4 regions of the Solibacillus sp. genome follow, and region 4 is predicted to be linked to each of the others. Evidence: predicted binding sites of a transcription regulator. Region 4 holds the regulator's gene; each other region holds the start of a gene.
What was found. Region 4 encodes LexA, which represses DNA repair genes until DNA is damaged. Its sites were predicted from a motif close to CGAACATATGTTCG; they were not measured.

Region 1 (3,218 bases), on a different contig from region 4:
GGGGTTTTCAACAATGTCTGCATCATTGTTTTCGGTTACCACCATACTTGTGACAATATCAGAGGACGGAGACGCTCCAAAAATCTTCAGTAAACAAAAGAAAAAGAAGCTCAAAATGCCATTACCTGCAATTGCTTTAACATCTTTGGGGCTTGTACTTTCTATCATTACGTCCTTATTACTGCCGGATAAAGTATACGAATATATAACGACTGCTGCAGCATTAATGCTACTTTACAACTGGCTGTTTATTTTAGTCATGTACCCGAGGTTAGTTGAGACGACTACTTTCGATAAAGTGAAAAGAATTATTGGAATATTACTAATCAGTTCTGCAGTTAGCGGAACACTTTTACATCAGACGAGTCGTCCAGGCTTTTTTATAAGTTTAGTATTTCTCGCAGTAATCGGTAGTATAGTCTTTTTTATGCGAAAAAAATGGAAGAAGGAAGAAGCTCAAAATAATGCTTGAAAAGCCTGAACACCAAAGTAAATACCGAATCCGATCATTGCAAGCGATGAGATGATGGAAATCGTATTTATGAATCCGGTCGATAATAATTTGCGGGCTCCACTGGATATAGCGGCCATCAGCGTATCCCACAACATTATTCCAAGGATGACGGCCAGGCTATTGACAATTATTTGATTATCCGTAGTAACTTTGTTTGTTTCCGCAAGAACTGAACCATAGATTCCAAGCCAAAAAAGGATAGTTAGCGGATTCAATAGTGACATGAGAAAGCCTGTTAATAAGGAATGTCTAAGACGAGTAGTTTTTTTATTGGTTTTTAAAGCTATCTCAATCTTATGTAGAGAAAGTAAATTCTCTATCCCGGAATATGTAAGAACAAAACAACCAAATGACCAGAGAAATACTTTTACTGGAGAGTATTCAATAACTTGGCCAATGCCGAAATAAACCATTATCATGTACAAAATATCAGCTGTCAATGCACCGATGCCAAAGATAAGCGCATGAAAAAAACCGTTTTTAATTCCTGTATCTAGCTGCGCTGCGTTGACAGGACCGATAGGCGCAGCTAAGGATACACCTAAAAAAATGTAAGCAGCTATTGAGTTCAAAAATAGCCCTCCTTTAAAATGATGTCTGTGCATCTTATTCAAAAAGGGTGACTTGTACAACTATAAAAATGGATTTTATTTCAATAACTAAGTAGCCCTATACCAGTGGAAAGGTAAAGGGCTGTAAATAGAGGTATTTTTAATGTCACTTTGAATCTTGCAAACTCAACCATTAAAGATGTTCGTACAAAGGAAAAAATACAATCTCCCCTATAGGGAGACTGTAATAGTAATATTACTTGTTATTGTTGTTATTTTTGTTGTTCTTATTAAAGTTAATGTTGTTGTTTTTGTTGTTACGGTTAATCTGATTTTGATCATTTAAATTGTCGAAGTTGAAATCTTCACCAAATTCAAATTCATTATTATTGTTCTTATTATTATTGTTATTTCGTTGACGTTTAATATTAAGGTTATTATTTTCCACAGCAACTCACCTCCTTAACAAAAGTTAGAATGGCTTAAACAGCTTTAAAAATACTCAAATTTCAGTTGAAAGTTTTTCCTTGAGGTGGATAAATCCAATTTACATACACAAATCACGCATACAAACAAGTGTTCCTGTATAAAATAGAGAGTAGGGAAAATTTGTGCCGCTATTGGAAAACAACTTATAAATAGTTGAAGAAAGACGGTGGGAAAACAAACATCAATTCTTAGCGGTATGTCCAACAATCAGAAAAGCGAGTGGTCAAAATGCATAAAGAATTCATGAAATTTAGCGATGATATTCACCGGTATATTGTACTGGAATTATTTTTAAAAACACTCGAGCGTGATAGGGATTGCATTTCCGAATTAAAAATGAGAGACGTACTGGAAGAATGGTACGATTCCAAAATTAATGAAACCTTTCTTGAATTTAAAAAGCTAAGGGACTTTTTATATAAGAAAGGATGTAAAATAGAAAAGCAGAAATCTGATGATTATATGACCTATTATTTTATATTGTTTAGGGGTTACGATGAAACGAGAAGTTATGGAAACATTGCTTTACGCAACTGGGTGAGCGAAGAAATGAAACGTATATTAGGAATGAAGTACCAAACACCCGCCGACAGGAAATAAAGTCCGCTTTTCTTCAATAAAATTGTAATCTGGTCATTGAGTCATATCGTTCTTCAACAATGGGGCTCGATTCTATAAAGGCTGCCGCCAAGTATACTATAATTATTACATAGGGGGGCGAAAAAAATGGATTATACTAAAATCTATAACGAGGAATTGATTACCTTAGTAAAAGGGAAAATACAGTCAGTCGGTGAAGTTAAAGCGGTGAAGTTTGTGAGAGAACAAACAGGGATGTCTTTAATACAGGCAAAAAAATTTGTAGATTTTTGCAAAGAATAGGGGTGATTTCTTGGTCAGTAAAATAATTTTAGATGAAAGAGCAATTCAATTAAATAGCTATAAAGAAGAAAAAGTAAATGGGCTCTATAAAGTCTCAGTCATTTTTGACGTGACAAGCAAGGAATATCATGACATTGCAACTTTACAATGGAACATTTGACGTTAAGATTCCCGAAATAGATATAATGTTTAGAGGAACGATATTTAACTACTCCACATCTATTACAAATCTGTATGAAAAAGATCAGGTAAGACAGTATAAATTGACTTTAGTGGAAGTAAAGGACTGAAATTTAATGAGATTAAGCATATTGGATCAATCACCTATCTCTTCAAATCAAACTGCTGGGAATGCATTAAATTGGTCAATGAAATTAGCACAGGCAGGGGATGGACTAGGATATACAAGGTACTGGATTGCCGAACATCATGATTTATCTGGACTAGCATGCCCTGCACCTGAAGTGATGTTAAGCTACATTGGAGCTAACACGAATCGAATTCGTATAGGATCTGGCGCAGTCTTATTGCCTCATTACCGACCATTTAAAGTTGCTGAGATCTTTAATACGTTAGCGACACTATTTCCAAATCGAATTGATTTAGGAATTGGACGAGCGCCAGGCGGATCCGCTGAAGCGATGACTGCTTTGTCTGGTAACTTTATAAAAAATGTTGGGAACTTTCCTTACATATTGAGAGACCTACTTTATTTTTTAGATGATGATTTTCCAAAGAATAACGAATATTCAAAGTTATCGGCTTCTCCCATACCTGAAAAT
Region 2 (3,218 bases), on a different contig from region 4:
ATTCCTCCAATAATTATCATAAAAATTAGTTAATTCCCGACACATTAATAGTCATATTCCAGCTTAGAAAAGAACAATAATGTGTCAAAAATAAAAAAATCTTCTTATAACTAGTGTAAAGGAAGTTAATAAAAATTTAAATATACCGAAATAAGAAAAGACATCGTAATTTGGAGGTACTACATATGGATATATCATCAGTTGTTGGGGTTATCATCGCCTTTATCGCCCTGTTAGTAGGGATGTTTTTAAAAGGCGTTACACCGGAAGTGTTAATAAACCCTGCTGCGATTTTAATTATTATTTTTGGTACGATTGCTGCAGTTACAATCGCTTTCCCGATGAAGGAATTAAAAAGAATTCCAAAGCTTTTTAAAATCTTATTTTCAGAAACAAAACTCGCAAGTGATATCGACTTGATCAAAATGTTTTCGCAATGGGCTGATTTAGCTCGTCGTGAAGGACTATTGGCATTAGAAAGCAAGGCAGCTGAAATTGAAGATCCGTTTTTAAAAAATGGTTTAACATTAGCGATTGATGGTCAAAACGCAGACTATATTCGCGATGTATTAACAGAGGAAGTTGAAGCGCTGGAAGACCGCCATGCAAGTGGTGCAGGCATTTTCTCGCAAGCAGGTACATATGCACCGACACTTGGGGTATTAGGTGCTGTAGTAGGTCTTATTGCTGCATTAAAAGATATGTCCGATATTGATAAATTAGGACACGCCATTTCAGCGGCCTTTGTTGCAACGTTATTGGGGATTTTTACAGGTTACGTTTTATGGCATCCCTTTGCCAACAAGCTAAAACGTAAATCTGCTGTAGAAGTTAAGCAAAAGCTAATGATGATTGAAGGAATTTTATCCGTACTTGAAGGTGAAGCACCCCGTGTGATCGAGCAGAAGCTGGCTTCATATTTAACGATGGAAGAACGTAAGCAAATTACCGAAAGCGGGGCGGGTGGCCTTGGCAAAGAAGCGTAAAAGACATAAAAAGCATGAGGAGCATATTGACGAGTCCTGGTTAGTTCCTTATGCAGATATATTAACTCTATTATTGGCATTATTTATTGTACTTTTTGCATCGAGCTCAGTGGATGAGAAGAAATTAGAGCAAATGTCTGCAGTATTCAGTAATATTTTTACCGGTGGCACAGGTGTAATGGACAACTCATCTGTCATACAACCACCTGATAATTCAACAACAGGATTATCAAAATATATGGAGGATCAGGAGCGCCTCCATGAAACGCAAAACCGTGTGGACGAGTTTATTGCAATTAATGAGCTGGAAGACCAGTTTGAAACGAAAATGACAGAAGAAGGATTATTAATAACAATCCGGGACAGTATTTTATTCGATATGGGGCGAGCGGATGTTAAAGCGGAATATGCAACAATTGCTGACGAGCTTGCTAAATTATTAATGTTTGATCCACCGCGTAATATTGTCATTACAGGTCATACAGATAATGTACCGATTAAGACACCTGAATTTGATTCTAACTGGGATCTGTCAGTAATGCGTGCAGTAAATTTCATGAAGGAAATCGTCTCGGGCAATGAAGGGCTTGATTCCAAATACTTCAGTGTAAAAGGCTTTGGAGAATTCCAGCCGATTGCTACGAATGATACTGAGGAAGGCAGAGCTAAAAACCGCCGTGTTGAAGTGCTCGTACAGCCACGTATAGCAGAAAATGGCGATGTAATTGTGGAATAGTAAAAAAGCTGTTTGGAAAGGGAAACCTTCTGAACAGCTTTTTTTATTAAATATCATAGCTCATAAAAGAAGAAGTTACTTCCATACTACTCAGGATGAAAAAACTTAGTATTAATTTGACATTTTATAAACAAAAGTTTATAATAATAAACAAATGTTTGATTCGAGGTGATGAAGTTGAATGAAAAGGAAAAATTAATTTTTCGATTAATAAAAAGGAATCCCTACTTATCACAACAGGAAATGGCGGAACAACTTGGAATGTCCAGGCCGGCGCTGGCCAATATGATCTCGTCGCTTATAAAACGAGGGGAAATTTTAGGACGCGCGTATGTTTTGCCGGAAAAAAATCAAATCATTGCAATTGGTGGTGCCAATATCGATCGTAAATTCACTATTGAGCAAAATGTTCAATTAGGGACTTCCAATCCTGCTGCTGTTACAGAATCGGTAGGCGGTGTAGCCCGTAATATCGCAGAAAACTTAGGGCGATTAGGCAACCGTGTTTCCCTTATTTCTGTAATGGGTGAAGATCATGATAGCGCATTTATTGAACAAAATTGTAAGAGTATGATGAATGTGGATTTAGTAGAGAAATTAAGCGATTATAATACAGGTTCCTATACAGCAGTACTAGATAATATGGGCGAACTAGTAATATCGATGGCAAATATGGCGATTTATGATCAGTTGTTGCCGAGTGTTCTAAAAAAGCATGAAGCGATATTACAAAATGCCAGCTGTATTGTCATTGACTTAAACAGCCCGCTAGAAACAGTAGAATATATCAGGACATTCGCATTAGAGCGTAATATTGCATTGGCGGTTATCCCTGTTTCTTCACCTAAGATGAAGAACATGTCGCAGGATCTGCACGGTATCCGTTACTTTATTTGCAATCGTGATGAAGCAGAAAGTTATTTAAATATGAAGCTGGATACATTCAGTCATTATGAAAAGGCTGTAAACATGTTGCTGCAAAAAGGAGCGGAGCATGTTGTTCTAACTTTAGGCGAACACGGAGTAATGGTAGGCAAAGAAGGCAGTGTAGTACATTACAAGGCCATTGCAACTAGAAATATTGTAGATGTTACAGGTGCGGGTGACGCTTTTGTCAGTGCATTTTTACATGGTGTATTAAACGACGAAAAGCTTGATGAAGCAATCCAGCTCGGGTTGATAAATGCATCAAAAACATTGCAATCGGATAAAACTGTACGTGATGATTTAACAAAGGACAACTTACTTGAATGGAGGAATTTATAATGGAACAATATTTATCATATTCACAAGAGGTATTAGAAGCGAAAGAGAAAGGCTTACCAATCGTCGCGTTGGAATCAACAATTATTTCACACGGTATGCCATATCCACAAAATGTACAAACAGCGCGTGAAGTAGAACAAATTATTCGTGATGGCGGTGCAGTACCAGCAACAATCGCATTAATCGACGGAAAAATTAAAATCGGTTTATCTGATGAAGAATTAGAAATG
Region 3 (3,218 bases), on a different contig from region 4:
TTGCGCCTTATTGGCCACAATTTACGATCGGAGCAGAACAGTTTTCGATCATTGTTTTCCCGTTTATTATCGGATTCCAGCAAATGGTGCGCCAAAAGCTGCCGATGAATGTATATCCTCAAATGGGACGTTCGATTATCATGATAGGGCAATTTGTGCTGATCGTCGGATTGGCCGCTTATTTCCTGCCGGTGCTAGGTGCTGCTGCATTAGCATTAGGGGCAATTTCCCGTACGATTATCGGCATTCATTATAGTCGCTCAGAGGACCGTAACAGTTACGCCGTTGTACGCAGTGATAAAGGTGTTATGATTGCCGGCATTTTACCGGATTCTCCTGCAGAGAAAATGGGACTTGTTGCAGGTGAAATTATTAAGCGTGTAAATGGACAAGATGTTTTTACAGAAGAAGATTTGTATAAGGCATTGCAGATCAATGCTGCCCATTGTCGTTTGGAAGTGCTTGATCATTCAGGCGAATTACGTCTTGCCCAGCATGTGGTCCATCGTGATGATAATCACAAAATTGGATTATTAGTTGTTAGTTAATTTCAAAAGAATCTCGGTAATACGAGGTTCTTTTTTTTGGTTAAAACGGGTATAAACAAATTATGTTAAGATTAAATTGTACTAGACAGCATTGTATAACTTCAGGAATTTTTATCGTTTTTGGTAGGGGTGATTGATTATGTTAGATTGGCTGACAATCGATAATATAGAAACAATTGTAGAGAAATATAAGTTATTAGGCCCGTTTTTCGGAATTTTATTAACATTTTTAGAATCATTTATACCGATATTGCCGCTGTTCGTAATAATTATTGCCAACGCCGCAGCATACGGTTTGTTTTGGGGATTTTTACTGTCCTGGCTTGGAACGGTAGCAGGATCATACATGTTCTTCCTCATGATTCGCATGTTCGGAAAGTACCGTCTCTTCCGCCGGATTAAAGAACAGAAACAAGTTAAAAAACTGATTAACTGGGTGGATATTAGAGGATTTACACCACTGTTTGTTCTGCTATGTCTGCCGTTTACACCTGTTGTCGTTGTCAATACGGTTGCTGGTTTATCCAATATTAAAAAGAAATATTATTTTTTGACACTCCTTATTTCAAAACCCATTTTAATCTTTTTAATTAGCTATTTAGGCAGTGATTTACGTGATATTTTAACCTCTCCTGCAAAACTTATTATTTCAGCTGTCATTATTTTAATCATTTGGGGAATCGGCAAATTGATTGAAAATATTTTAAATAAGCGTGTGGAAAGAGATTTGCGAGAGATCGGGAAGTTACGAAAACATAAATGAAAAACTATAAGTCTTGGCTTTTTACAAATAGTGAAAAGACAGGGCTTTTTTGTATGATTGCAATTAATGCACGAACAAGTATTCTTATATTATAATAGAAGGAAGATATATAAGTGAGGTGGGAATTGTGACGTTACGAGTTATAACAGGACGGGCAGGCACGGGGAAAACAACGTTGATTCACCGTGAGATTGTCGATGACTTAAAAACAAATATATTTGGACATCCAATTTTTATATTAGTTCCTGACCAAATGTCGTTTACAACGGAATATGAGCTGACGACGAATTATGACATTGAAGGAATGATGCGTGCACAGGTTATGACATTCAAACGGCTGGCCTGGTTTGTGCTGCAAAATGAAGGCGGTATTGCCCACGAACGCATTGACGGCACAGGGTACCGCATGCTGTTACGACGTATTTTGGAAGAACATCAGGAAGAGTTCCTGCTATTTAGACGAGCGGCAGGTAAACCCGGTTTTACGAAAGAAGTCGAGCAGATTTTAAAAGAATTCAGTCAATATCATATCGATGTGGAAACAATTGACCCGCTGATTGAATCATTAAAATTAAACGGTGCAAGTGAAGTACTGCTTCATAAATTGCATGATCTGAACATTATTTTAAAGCAGCTGCATGAGCGCATCGGGATCGAATATATTGATGGAGCTGGCTATTTCCCGCTGTTAATTGAACGTATTCCGAAAATGGAAAGCTTGCGAGATACCCACATATATTTGGATGGATTTGTTTCATTTAATGGACAGGAATTTGCCATTTTAAAAGAGCTTCTTATTTATGCAAAACGTGTAACAATTGTACTACCGATGGAAGACCCGCAAATGGATTTACTGGAAGGCTCCGTGTTTTACAGAGCTGCGATGACTTACGATAAAATAAAGAATGAGCTGCAGAAATTACGATTCGAACGAGGAATTGATATTGAAGAGGAGCCGCGAGTTCATTTAGAAGTAAACTACCGTGCGACAAATCGGGACTTGCTGCATATTGAACATTGCTTCGACAAAATTACGGATACACCAGTCGAATCAACGGGACATACGAAAATATTGGAAGGTGTAAACCCGCGCGCAGAAGTGCAAGGTATTGCCCAGGAAATTAAACAGCTTGTACTGGAAAAGGGGCTTCGTTATAAAGATATCGGGATAATGTACCGCCAGGCAGATGTATATGATGCAATTATCGGAACGACCTTTACCCAATACGAAATTCCGTTCTTCTCAAATGAGAAGCGGTCGATGCTTTATCACCCGCTTATCGAATTCAGTCGATCCGTACTGGAGATTATTACGACAAACTGGAAATATGAGCCGGTTTTCAGAAGCATTAAAACCGATCTGTTTTTCCCTTATGGAGCTAATTTAGTCGCAATGCGGGACAGAGCGGATATTATGGAAAACTTCGTCATCGCAAAAGGAATTGTCCATGACCGCTGGATGAAAGATGAAGTATGGCATTATCGCCGTTTTAAATCACTGGAAAAAGTAAATGCGGTTCAGACAGAAGATGAGCTGGAGCATGAGCAACTTTTGAAATCAGTACGAGACTTAATCAGGGAGCCGGTACTGGCATTGCAGAACCGGTTGAAAGGCAAAAAGACAGGCCGTGAAATTGTAGTGGCACTGTATGAGTTTATGGAGCATCTTGATATTTATAAGAAGCTGCTAAAAATGCAGGAGCAGGAAGAGCAGACCGATTCACTTCATCAGTCCCTGGAGCATGAACAGGCTTGGAATGGCTGGATTCATATTTTGGAGCAGTTTGACCTTATGTTCGGCGATAAAGTTATGCCGTTGGAAGAAGTAGCACAAATTTTGGATGAAGGTTTTGAAACACTTGAATTTGCAAGTGTGCCGCCGACATTGGATGAAGTGACCGTTTCAA
Region 4 (3,218 bases):
CTAAAATCAGGAAATTTCAAGGAGGCTTATTACATGAAAAAAAGTATTGCTATCGATATGGATCAGGTGCTAGCAGATTTTTATTCGAAATTACGTGTTACGTATAACGAGAATTTCGGAACAAATTTTACAGATGAAGAGTTTCTTATGACGACACAGCGTGATTTGCCTCGAGAAGATGCAAAAAAATTATTTGCTTTATTAAATGAGCCTGACTATTTCAGAGATTTAAAAGTACTGGATGGAGATGCAATTGAAGTCATTCAGGAACTGCAGGAGCATTATGAAATTTTTATTGCGACAGCTGCAATGGATGTACCGGGTTCATTTACAGCGAAATACGATTGGCTGATGGAGCATTTACCCTTTATTAAAACACAGAACATTGTGTTTTGCGGAAATAAAGCTGTAATACATACCGATTATTTAATTGATGACAGCCCACGCCAGCTTGCAGCATTTAAAGGAACGGGCATATTGTATTCGATGCCGTACAATCGATCAGAAGAATGTTTCATACGTGTTCAGAACTGGAAAGAAATAAAACAGTATTTTATAAAACAAATGGAAATTGTATAAAAATAAAGGGTTGCGGTTGTGCAATCCTTTTTTATTTTTTGTAGTCATTTAGTATAACGAAATAGTATAATTTAAATTATTGGAATTATCTACAAACTATAAGGGGATAAAAAGAATGAAACCGATTATTGGATTAACAATGTATGATTTTGACAAGAAATTGGATATTAACAACGCATATTTAACTTCCATTGAACAAGCTGGAGGTATTCCGATTTGTATACCGAATGCTACAGAAGAAAACGTAGATGCATTATTAAATCTAATTGATGGCCTCGTATTAATTGGTGGAGCGGATATAGATCCGTTGTTGTTTAATGAAGAGCCGCACCGTCATATCGGAAGTGTTGTACGAAAGCGGGATGACAGCGATCTTTTATTAATGAATGAAGCCTTTAAAAGACAAATGCCTGTTCTCGGTATTTGCCGCGGACAACAGATTATGAATGTCGCATTTGGGGGGACGATCATTCAGGATATACCATCACAAGTAGAAAACACAATTTTACATAAACAAACTTCAAAGCGCGGGGAATTGGCACATACCGTTGAAGTAAAAACACCAAAATTTAAAGAAATATTTAAAGAAGACTCATTTCGTGTAAATACATTTCACCATCAATCGGTTGGAAATCTCGGGGAAGGGCTCGTTGTTTCGGCTGTCGCTAAGGACGGCATCATTGAAGGGATTGAACATGAATCGCATCCATATTGTGTCGCGGTGCAATGGCATCCGGAAGAATTGGCTCCAAACGGGGATGTATATGCACAGCGCTTATTTAACAGTTTTGTAGAAGCATGCAATAAATAAATATAGGCTCAGTCATTCGCGGCTGGGCTTTTTGTTTTAAAAATAAAAAGCTTGCCGATTATATTAGAATGGCAAGCTTAATAATTAATGGATATTTCGATAGAGGCCGACTACTTTACCTAAAATAGAAACTTGGTTGACAATGATTGGCTCCATTGAGCTATTCTCAGGCTGTAGACGGAAATGAGTTTTTTCTTTGTAAAAGCGCTTGACAGTCGCTTCATCGTCTTCCGTCATTGCTACGACAATCTCTCCATTGTTCGCAGTAGACGTTTTTTTAACGATAACATAATCCCCATTTAAAATACCGGCTTCAATCATGGATTCTCCCATAATTTCAAGCATAAACAATTCCTCTTCCGGTGAGCCGTAAGCATCCGGCAACGGGAAATATTCCTGAATATCCTCGATTGCGGAAATAGGCAGACCAGCTGTAACTTTACCGATCAACGGAACATGAATGACACCTTGTTTCGCAATGTTCATCTCTTCCTGGTCCAATATTTCAATGGCACGCGGCTTTGTAGGATCACGACGGATAAGCCCTTTACTTTCTAAACGAGCTAAATGCCCGTGGACAGTTGAACTGGAAGCTAAACCTACTGCTTCTCCAATTTCGCGAACTGATGGCGGATAGCCTTTAGAACGAACTTCCTCTTTTATAAAAGTTAGAATAGCTTGCTGCCGCTTTGAAATTTTTTGTGTCAACTAACTCACCTCTTTATCATGCTATTTTTCTTAAAGTAAGTATAGCAGTATGCGAACACGAATGCAAACATAAGTTCGAAAAAACGGTTGACAAAAACATATGTTCGTATTATTATGAGAACAAATATTCCGAACATACATTCGAAAGAGGGTTTTTCTAATGAAAAGAATTAAATTAAATGGCTTCACATCAATGTTTCTACTATTCTCTATACTTATGATTGCTTTATTCATGATGCAGGATGATAAAATTGAATTATACGAACACGTAAGCATAGAGCACGGTGATACTTTATGGTCGTTGGCAGAACAATATCGTGGTAAAATGGCTAAGCATGATTGGATCAATGAAGTAAAAAAGGAAAACGGAATGCTGGATGAAAAAGTTGTTTTAGGACAAGTATTGGTTGTACCTGTAGAAAAAGATTCACAATACATTGCTCAGCTGAATGAATCCTCCGATATGCAATCGATTAAAGTAGCGAGAGGGAACAATGATAAAAACTAAAGCAGTAATTTATTGCCGTGTCAGTACGGATAAAAATACTCAGGAAACATCACTAGTGCGTCAGCAGGAAGAACTGACAAAATATGCAAAAACATTCGGCTATAAAGATGTGGAGATTTTCATGGATCAGCATAGTGGATATGATGTCGATCGAGACGGATTGCTCGATATGCTTGACTATATGAAAGAGTACGGTATTAAAGCATTATTTGTACAGGACGAGACACGTTTAGGTCGAGGAAATGCCCGTATGGCAGTGCTTCACCTACTGCAAAAATATGAAGCGACAGTATATACATTAAACGATGCAGGTCCAGTCATATTAAACGAAATGGATACAATGCTGCTTGAAATTTTGGCGATTGTAGAAGAATATCAGCGCCGTATGCATAATGCAAAAATCCGCCGGGGAATGCGCCGCGCTGTAGAAAATGGCTACCAGCCGCAAAATAATTTAAAAAATCGTGGCAATATTGAAGGGCGTGAACGAAAAGAAGTGCCTGTCGAAGAAATTGTTCAGCTTCGCCAGAAAGGTTTAACATTTGCGGAAATTGCTACGACTTTGTCGGGTTTGGGAATTTCTATCAGTAAAGCGACCGTACATAGAAGATA

Region 1: the regulator LexA is predicted to act here: its motif matches at 1,635-1,648, upstream of ABS917_RS16280 (YhjD family protein).
Region 2: the regulator LexA is predicted to act here: its motif matches at 1,870-1,883, upstream of ABS917_RS10200 (carbohydrate kinase).
Region 3: the regulator LexA is predicted to act here: its motif matches at 1,383-1,396, upstream of addB (helicase-exonuclease AddAB subunit AddB).

What each region holds. Positions count from the first base shown of each region.
Region 1 is NZ_JBELZM010000019.1:57,012-60,229, forward strand. It holds gene ABS917_RS16265 (amino acid permease) at 1-472, shown strand, start outside; gene ABS917_RS16270 (LysE family transporter) at 457-1,086, opposite strand; gene ABS917_RS16275 (histidinol-phosphatase) at 1,322-1,513, opposite strand; gene ABS917_RS16280 (YhjD family protein) at 1,783-2,154, shown strand; gene ABS917_RS16285 (hypothetical protein) at 2,281-2,436, shown strand; partial or broken gene ABS917_RS16290 (DUF3219 family protein) at 2,447-2,726, shown strand; gene ABS917_RS16295 (LLM class flavin-dependent oxidoreductase) at 2,733-3,218, shown strand, end outside.
Region 2 is NZ_JBELZM010000008.1:155,063-158,280, forward strand. It holds gene motA (flagellar motor stator protein MotA) at 186-986, shown strand; gene motB (flagellar motor protein MotB) at 970-1,722, shown strand; gene ABS917_RS10200 (carbohydrate kinase) at 1,900-2,988, shown strand; gene ABS917_RS10205 (pseudouridine-5'-phosphate glycosidase) at 2,988-3,218, shown strand, end outside.
Region 3 is NZ_JBELZM010000009.1:15,097-18,314, reverse strand. It holds gene ABS917_RS10300 (PDZ domain-containing protein) at 1-548, shown strand, start outside; gene ABS917_RS10295 (TVP38/TMEM64 family protein) at 688-1,311, shown strand; gene addB (helicase-exonuclease AddAB subunit AddB) at 1,439-3,218, shown strand, end outside.
Region 4 is NZ_JBELZM010000002.1:197,909-201,126, forward strand. It holds gene ABS917_RS03100 (5' nucleotidase, NT5C type) at 34-579, shown strand; gene ABS917_RS03105 (gamma-glutamyl-gamma-aminobutyrate hydrolase family protein) at 695-1,390, shown strand; gene lexA (transcriptional repressor LexA) at 1,475-2,098, opposite strand; gene yneA (cell division suppressor protein YneA) at 2,259-2,606, shown strand; gene ABS917_RS03120 (YneB family resolvase-like protein) at 2,593-3,218, shown strand, end outside.